Regions from separate parts of the Nocardioides panzhihuensis genome, predicted to be linked through region 1. Evidence: predicted binding sites of a transcription regulator. Region 1 holds the regulator's gene; the other holds the start of a gene.
The links. Region 1 encodes HrcA, which represses chaperone genes, less so after heat shock. Its sites were predicted from a motif close to TTGGCACTCGNNNNNNNCGAGTGCCAA; they were not measured.
Positions count from the first base shown of each region.

Region 2: a site for HrcA is predicted at 2,260-2,286, ahead of groL (chaperonin GroEL). Genes of this name have one in related genera too.

Region 1 covers NZ_JACBZR010000001.1:3,499,059-3,503,232, reverse strand. Annotated here, with positions in the region: gene hemW (radical SAM family heme chaperone HemW) at 1-45, shown strand, start outside; gene BJ988_RS16610 (PspC domain-containing protein) at 125-319, shown strand; gene BJ988_RS16605 (DUF3097 domain-containing protein) at 344-1,192, opposite strand; gene BJ988_RS16600 (hypothetical protein) at 1,212-1,484, opposite strand; gene hrcA (heat-inducible transcriptional repressor HrcA) at 1,679-2,713, shown strand; gene dnaJ (molecular chaperone DnaJ) at 2,751-3,944, shown strand; gene BJ988_RS16585 (16S rRNA (uracil(1498)-N(3))-methyltransferase) at 3,951-4,174, shown strand, end outside.
Region 2 covers NZ_JACBZR010000001.1:4,324,850-4,329,023, forward strand. Annotated here, with positions in the region: gene BJ988_RS20540 (alpha/beta hydrolase family protein) at 1-353, opposite strand, end outside; gene groL (chaperonin GroEL) at 460-2,094, opposite strand; gene BJ988_RS20550 (GNAT family N-acetyltransferase) at 2,332-2,880, opposite strand; gene BJ988_RS20555 (M1 family metallopeptidase) at 3,052-4,174, opposite strand, start outside.

The DNA of each region.
Region 1 (4,174 bases):
GGCAGGCTCCTGGCCGACGCGGTGGTCCGGGACCTGCTCCCCTGAGCCCGGGGCATCGGTCCTGATCAGAGGATCAGGGGAGATCCTGATTGGTAAACACCGTCGGACAGGGCATGGTGGAGCTATGGCAACCACAACTCTTTCCCGCCCCTCCAACAACAAATGGATCGCCGGCGTCTGCGGCGGTCTCGGCGAGCGGTTCGGCATCAACGCCAACCTGATCCGGCTGGCCTTCGTCCTCTCCTGCCTGCTGCCCGGACCGCAGGTCGTCGTCTACCTCGTGCTGTGGATCATCATGCCGAAGAAGTCGTCCTACTGATCGCTGCACCACATCACTGCTCGATCACTGCTCGGCCGTCACGAAGTCGATCAGCTCCTCGACCCGACCGAGCAGGTCGGGCTCGAGGTCGCCGAACGTGTTCACGCGCCCCAGGATGTGTTTCCACGCCCGGGCGATGTCGGCCTGGTCGCGGTGGGGCCAGCCCAGGTGCTGGCAGATGCCCTTCTTCCACTCGATCGAGCGGGGCACGTTCGGCCAGGCCTCCAGCCCGACCCGGTCCGGCTTGACCGCCTGCCACACGTCGATGAACGGGTGACCGACGATGAGCACGTGCTGACCGACCTTGGAGCGCCGGATCGACTCCGCGATCCGAGCCTCCTTCGAACCTTTGACCAGGTGGTCGACGAGCACACCGACCCGGCGCGACGGCCCCGGACGGAAGTCGACCAGATGGTCGGCGAGGTCGTCGACGCCGCCCAGATACTCGACGACGACACCCTCGATCCGCAGGTCGTCGCCCCAGATCTTCTCGACCAGCTCGGCGTCGTGGCGGCCCTCGACGAAGATCCGCGACTCACGCGCGACCCGCGCCTTGACGTCGTCGACGGCGACCGAACCCGAGGCCGTCCGGGTTGGCTTCGAGGGCGCAACCCGGGTCACCGGGGGAGTGAGGATGACCGGCTTGCCCTCGAGCCAGAAGCCCGGGCCGAGCGGGAACGTACGCCGCTTGCCGCGCCGGTCCTCCAGGGTCAGCGTGTGCAGGTCGCGGTCGATCTGCACGATCTCGCCGACGAAGTCGGTCTCGACCTCCTCCACCACCGCGCCCAGCTCTGCGGGGGTCTCGACGGCACGCCCATGCTTGGGCTTGCGCCAGTCACCGGACAGGACGTCGGAGCCGTAGCGATCGCTCATCCGGAGAATGCTACTGAGATCAGCAGCGAGAACCGGCCAGCACTCGCCCGAGCTGCTCGAGAACATCGTCCGCCGTGACCGCGGCCTCCGGGAACCGGAACGTCGCGTGGTGGCCGCCGTCGAGGGTGATCCAGGAGACCTCGACGCTCTCGGCGGTGAGGTGAGAGAGGCGTACGCCCACGATGTGGCGAGGCCGCAGCCCGAGCCGCGCCGAGAGCGTGTGGCACAGGTCTGCCTGGTGCTCTTCGTTGGCGTGGGCCGTGATGCGGGTCAGCACCTCGTTGGCGATCATGGACCCTCCAGTGGGGCGGAAGCGATGAAGCGGGATCTCTAAGGTCAGCCTAACCTAAGGCTGTCTCGATGACGAGAGACGTGTCTCGTTCCACAGGGCGGACGACCACCGCGAACTGGTTCCCTGCCGATGAACCGGTAGGATTGGCACTCGCGCGGAATGAGTGCCAGGCAGCCAGGGCGATAGGAGTGCAGATGCAGAACGAACGCAGGCTCTCCGTCCTCCGAGCGATCGTCGAGGACTACGTGAAGACCGAGGAGCCGGTCGGCTCCAAGGCGCTCGTGGAGCGTCACGGCCTGGGTGTCTCGCCGGCAACCGTGCGCAACGACATGGCCGCGCTGGAGGAGGAGGGCTACATCACCGCCCCCCACACCAGCGCCGGCCGGGTGCCGACCGACAAGGGCTACCGGCTCTTCGTCGACCGGCTGACCACGGTCAAGCCGATGACCGCGGCCGAGAAGCGGGCGATCGCTGGCTTCCTCGAAGGCGCCGTCGACCTCGACGACGTCGTGAGTCGCTCGACCCGGCTGCTCTCCCAGCTGACCCGCCAGGTCGCGGTGGTGCAGTACCCGACCCTGAGCCGCTCGACCGTACGCCACGTCGAGCTGGTCGCGCTGGCTCCGACCCGCCTCCTCCTCGTGCTCATCCTCAGCACCGGTCGCGTCGAGCAGCGCCTGCTCGAGGTGACCGAGGAGGTCTCCGAGGAGACCCTGGCGAGCCTGCGTACGCAGATCAACACCGCGGTCGACGGCGTCGTCATCGCCGAGGCGGGTGAGGCGTTGCGCAGCATCGCCCGCCCCGCAGGCCAGCCCGCCGACGCCCCGCACGACACCCTCGCCGCCGCGGTGGCGGAGGCTCTGATCGAGGCGATGAACGACCACCGCTCCGACGAGCGGATCTCCATCGGTGGCACCAGCAACCTGGCCCGCTTCGGCGACAGCTTCGACACCGCGGTGCGCCCGCTCCTGGAGGCCCTCGAGGAGCACGTCGTGCTGCTCAAGCTGATGGGTGAGGCGACCGCGGGCGGACTGGTCACGGTGCGGATCGGTGCCGAGGGCCCCTATCAGGAGCTGTCGCAGACCAGCGTGGTCGCGACCGGATACGGACCGGGCGACGAGGCGCTGGCCACGCTCGGCGTGGTCGGCCCGACCCGGATGGACTACCCCGGATCCATGGCTGCGGTGCGCGCGGTGGCGCGCTACCTCTCCCGGATCCTGGACGAGGCCTGAGCAACAGACTCGATTCAAGGAAGATCAGCGAACTTCGATGGCAGGAAGACCGACGTTGGACCCCTATGAGCTCCTCGGTGTCGACAAGGACGCCGACGACGCAACGATCAAGAAGGCGTACCGGAAGCTGGCGCGCCAGTACCACCCGGACGTCAACCCCGACGCCGAGTCGCAGGAGAAGTTCAAGGAGATCTCCCACGCCTACGAGGTCTTGAGCGACCCGCAGAAGCGGGCTGCGTACGACCGGGGCGGCGACCCGTTCGCTGGCGGTTTCGGCGCGCAGGGCGCGGGCTTCTCGTTCACCGACATCATGGACGCGTTCTTCGGCGGCGCCGGAGCCGGTGGTGCGGGCGCCGGGCGCGGCCCGCGTCCGCGCGTACGCCGCGGCCAGGACGCCCTCATCCGTCTCGACATCGACCTCGCCGAGGCGGCGTTCGGCGTCACCCGCGACCTCAAGGTCGACACGGCGGTCGTCTGTGACGCCTGTGGCGGCGAGGGGGCCGCGGAAGGCTCCCACCCGATCCCGTGCGAGACCTGCCGCGGCCAGGGCGAGGTCGCGGTCGTGCAGCGCTCCTTCCTGGGCGAGATCCGTACGCTGCGCCCGTGCTCGGCCTGCAACGGCTTCGGCACCGTCATCCCCGACCCGTGCCGCGACTGCAGCGGCGAGGGCCGGGTCCGCTCCCACCGCACCCTGACCGTCAAGATCCCGCCGGGCGTCGACGACGGCACCCGGGTGCAGCTCGCCGAGCAGGGTGAGGTCGGCCCCGGCGGCGGCCCCGCCGGCGACCTCTACGTCGAGATCCACGTCGCCAAGCACGCCACCTTCACGCGGCGAGGCAACGACCTGCACTGCATCGCGAAGGTCCCGATGACCGCGGCCGCGCTCGGCACCACGCTCAACCTGCCGACGCTGGAGGCCGACCTGGTCGGCGAGGTCGCCGACCAGATGGACCCCGACGACGTCTCGATCCAGATCGACCTCAAGCCCGGCACCCAGTCCGGCACCGACCACGTCCTGCGTGGCCGCGGTGTCCCCGGGCTGCGCGGCGGTCGCGGCGACCTGATCGTGACCGTCAACGTGGAGACCCCCACCAAGCTCGACCTCGAGCAGGAGGCGCTGCTGCGCCAGCTCGCCGAGATGCGCGGTGAGGAGTCCGTCCAGGGCCAGCTCAAGGCGTCCCACAAGGGCGGCGTCTTCTCCTGGTTCAAGGACACCCTCAACGGGCACTGATCCGCCATGACGCTTCCTGTTCACCTCGTCGAGTCGCTCGCCGGCACCCGTGTCGGCGACGCCGTCGAGGTGGGCGGCGACGAGGGACATCACGCCGTCGTCGTGCGCCGTCTCCGGGTCGGTGAGGAGGTCGTGCTCACCGACGGCGCCGGCGAGGGCGTCACGGGCACGATCACGGCGACCACCAAGAAGTCGATGACCGTACGCGTCGACGAGATCGTCCTCGGCGA
Region 2 (4,174 bases), 830 kb from region 1:
GCGAAGACCACGCCGGGGAACGGCCCCGTCCCGCGCGGCCGGAAGAGCACGCCGGTGATCGTCAGCGGGCCGCTCGGGTAGCTGACCTCGAAGCGCCGATAGGCGTCCGTGCTTCCCGACTCCCGCAGCACCTTCACCTGACCGCCCGGAAACTCCTCACGCATCAGCTGTGGCAGCGAGACCTTGTCGGTCACCGGCGGCAGCGTCTCCGACGGGGACGCAGAGGGTGTGGCCGGGCTCGCCGAGGCCGATGACGTCGTTCCGGAGGACGACGGCGCAGCGGGCGGCTCACCGCCGCACCCAGCCAGCAGCACAGCCGAGATCGCCAGCGCCGACATCGCCTTCGGGCTCATGCCGTCGAGAGTAGCCCGCACCCGTGAGCGGAGCGCCAACATCCGAAATGGGAGCAGGGCCCCTCCCGAAGGAGAGGCCCTGCCTAGAGCAAGAACGGACTCGGACTCAGAAGCCCATGCCGCCCATGTCGCCCATGCCACCGGTCGGGTCGCCACCGGCGCCGGCCTTCTCAGGCTTGTCGGCGACGACTGCCTCGGTGGTGAGGAACAGCGCGGCGATCGACGCGGCGTTCTGCAGTGCCGAGCGGGTCACCTTGGCCGGGTCGATGATGCCCGCGGCCAGCAGGTCGACGTACTCGCCCGTGGCAGCGTTGAGGCCGTGGCCCTGCGGGAGGCCGGCGACCTTCTCCGCCACGACGCCGCCCTCGAGGCCGGCGTTGATGGCGATCTGCTTCAGCGGGGCCGAGATGGCGGCCTTGACGATCGAGGCACCGGTGGCCTCGTCGCCCTCGAGCTCGAGCTTCTCGAACGCGACGGCGGCAGCCTGGATCAGCGCGACGCCACCACCGGCGAGGATGCCCTCCTCGACAGCAGCCTTCGCGTTGCGAACGGCGTCCTCGATGCGGTGCTTGCGCTCCTTGAGCTCGACCTCGGTGGCCGCGCCGACCTTGATGACGGCCACGCCGCCGGCCAGCTTGGCGAGGCGCTCCTGGAGCTTCTCGCGGTCGTAGTCGGAGTCCGACTTCTCGATCTCGGCGCGGATCTGGTTGACCCGACCCTCGATCTGACCCTGGTCGCCCGAACCCTCGACGATGGTGGTCTCGTCCTTGGTGATGACGACCTTGCGGGCCTGGCCGAGCAGCTCGATGCCGGCGGTCTCCAGGGAGAGGCCGACCTCCTCGGAGATGACCTGGCCACCGGTGAGGATGGCGATGTCCTGCATCATGGCCTTGCGGCGGTCACCGAAGCCCGGAGCCTTGACGGCGACGGACTTGAAGGTGCCCTTGATCTTGTTGACGACCAGCGTCGAGAGAGCCTCGCCGTCGACGTCCTCGGCCAGGATGACCAGCGGCTTGCCGGTCTGCATGACCTTCTCGAGGACCGGGATCAGGTCCTTGACGCTGGAGATCTTCGAGTTGACGATCAGGATGTACGGGTCGTCGAGGACGGTCTCCATACGCTCCGTGTCGGTCACGAAGTAGGCCGAGATGTAGCCCTTGTCGAAGCGCATACCCTCGGTCAGCTCGAGGTCGAGCCCGAAGGTGTTCGACTCCTCGACGGTGATTACGCCTTCCTTGCCGACCTTGTCCATCGCCTCGGCGATGATCTCGCCGACGGTGGAGTCAGCAGCGGAGATCGAGGCGGTAGCAGCGATCTGCTCCTTGGTCTCGATGTCCTTGGCCTGGGCGAGCAGCTGCTCGGTGACGGCGTCGACCGCCGCCTCGATGCCGCGCTTCAGGCCGGCCGGGTTGGCACCCGCGGCGACGTTGCGCAGGCCCTCGCGGACGAGCGCCTGGGCGAGAACGGTCGCGGTCGTCGTGCCGTCACCGGCGACGTCGTCGGTCTTCTTCGCGACCTCCTTGACCAGCTCGGCACCGATCTTCTCGTAGGGGTCCTCGAGCTCGATCTCCTTGGCGATGGAAACACCATCGTTGGTGATCGTGGGGGCACCCCACTTCTTCTCGAGCACTACGTTGCGGCCCTTGGGACCGAGGGTGACCTTGACGGCGTCGGCGAGGGTGTTGAGACCCTTCTCCAGACCCCGACGGGCCTCCTCGTTGAAAGCGATGAGCTTCGGCATTGCTCCTGCGATCCTTCACTTGGGAAGTTCGTTGGATCCGGTCCGATGGGTTGCCCGCGACGGACGACGTCACTCCCGGCAGAACCCTTCCCTGCCGCTCGCGACGCCTCAACGTCACCGGTCCGGTTTGTTGTCACTCTCATGGTAAGAGTGCCAGATTCATGTTTAGCACTCGACCCCAGAGAGTGCAAGAAAACCGGGCCGGCGACGGACAGGCCAAGCCGTCGTAGACGCCGGTCAGAGGTCCTTCGCGAGCTCGGCGAACTCCAGGTCGTCACGCAGCGGGAGGCCGAAGCGCTCGTCGCCGTAGGGGAACGGATCGAACCGACCCGTACGCCGGAAACCGCGCCGCTCGTAGAACGCGATCAGGTCCTCTCGCTGGCGGATCACGGTCATCCGGATCTCCTCCGCGCCCCATTCGCGCGCGATCTGCTCGGCCTCGACGATGACGGCCTTGCCGACACCAGCGCCCTGGAGCTGCGGCGCGACGGAGAACATGCCGAAGTAGACGTACGCCTCGCGCTTCTGCAGCTGGCAGCAGGCGACGATCCCGCCTGGCCGCTCGGGCGGGTCGGGCTGGTCGGCCTGCTCGGCGACGAGGAGCCGGGATCCGGCAGCGGTGATCACCTCGCGTACGCCCCCGGGGTCGGTGCGCTGGCCCGCGAGCAGGTCGGCCTCGGTGGTCCACCCGGCACGGGAGGCGTCGCCACGGTAGGCCGACTCGATCAGCTCGACCAGGGGGTCCACGTCGGAGAGGTTCGCGTCACGGAAGGTCAGCTCAGGCACGTCGCCGAGGGTAGCCGGAGTCAGCGCCCGCTGGTCGAGCCGCGAGGCCGCCTGCGGCCGAGCGTGTCGAGACCAACACAGTCCTGCCGTGTGCCGAGGGGACTGTGTTGGTCTCGACACGGATTCGCTCGTTCCTCACGAATCCGGCTCGACCAGCGAGCGGGACCGTCCTCAGGCGGGCAGGTCCGGCAATGCCGGCCGGCGCAGCCAGGCGTCGAAGAGCGGGGTGAGGTCGCGGCCGCAGACCTCGGCCGCGTGGGCCTCGAAGTCGGCGGTGGTGACCGAGCCTCCGCTGTGCCGGGAGACCCAGGTGCGCAGGAGCCGGAAGAACGCCTCGTCGCCGACCGTGCGCCGCAGTGCGTGCAGGGTGAGGGCTCCACGCTTGTAGACGCGGTCGTCGAACATGTCCTCAGGGCCGGGGTCGGCGAGCACCAGGTCCTGCGGAAGCTCGGCCAGCCGGCGGTGGTGGTGCCGGGCGTGCTCGCCGCACGCGCGCCCGCCGGACGTGTCCGACCACAGCCACTCGCTGTAGCAGGCGAAGCCCTCGTGCAGCCAGATGTCGCGCCACTCACGCAGGGTCACCGCGTTGCCGAACCACTGGTGGGCGAGCTCGTGGGCCACGAGGCGTACCTCCGCCCACTCGCCGGTGAGGTGGTTGCGCCCGAAAGTCGACAGCGACTGCGACTCGAGCGGGATCTCGAGCTCGTCGTCGGTGACCACGACGGAGTAGGAGGCGAACGGGTAGGGCCCGAAGATCGAGGCGAAGTAGGCCAGCATCTCCCGCTGGCGGCCGAAGGAGGCGTCGAACTCGGCGGTGGCGTCGACCGGGTACGCAGCGCGGATCGGCACCTGGCCGCCCACCCCCTCCGCCGGCTCCATGTCGACGACGCGGTAGCGCCCGATCTGCACCGTGGCGAGATAGGTAGCCATCGGCTCGGCCTGCCAGTAGCGCCAGGTCTCCCCGCTGCCGCGGCGTACGCGGGAGGTCAGCTCGCCGTTCGAGACGACCGCATAGCCGGGCGCGGTGGTCACGCTGATCGCGTAGCGGGCCTTGTCTGAGGGCCGGTCGTTGCAGGGGAACCAGGTCGGCGCACCATGCGGCTGACCTGCGACGATGACGCCGTCGTCGAGCTCCTCCCAGCCGGCGTCGCCGTGATGGGCGAGTACGACCGGGCGGGGCTTGCCGGAGTATCTGACCGTGACCACGAACTCCTCGCCGGCCGCGATCCGCGAGCGGAGGTTCAGCACCAGCCGGTGGTCGTCGTGGGCCCACTTGGCCGGCGTACGGCCGTCG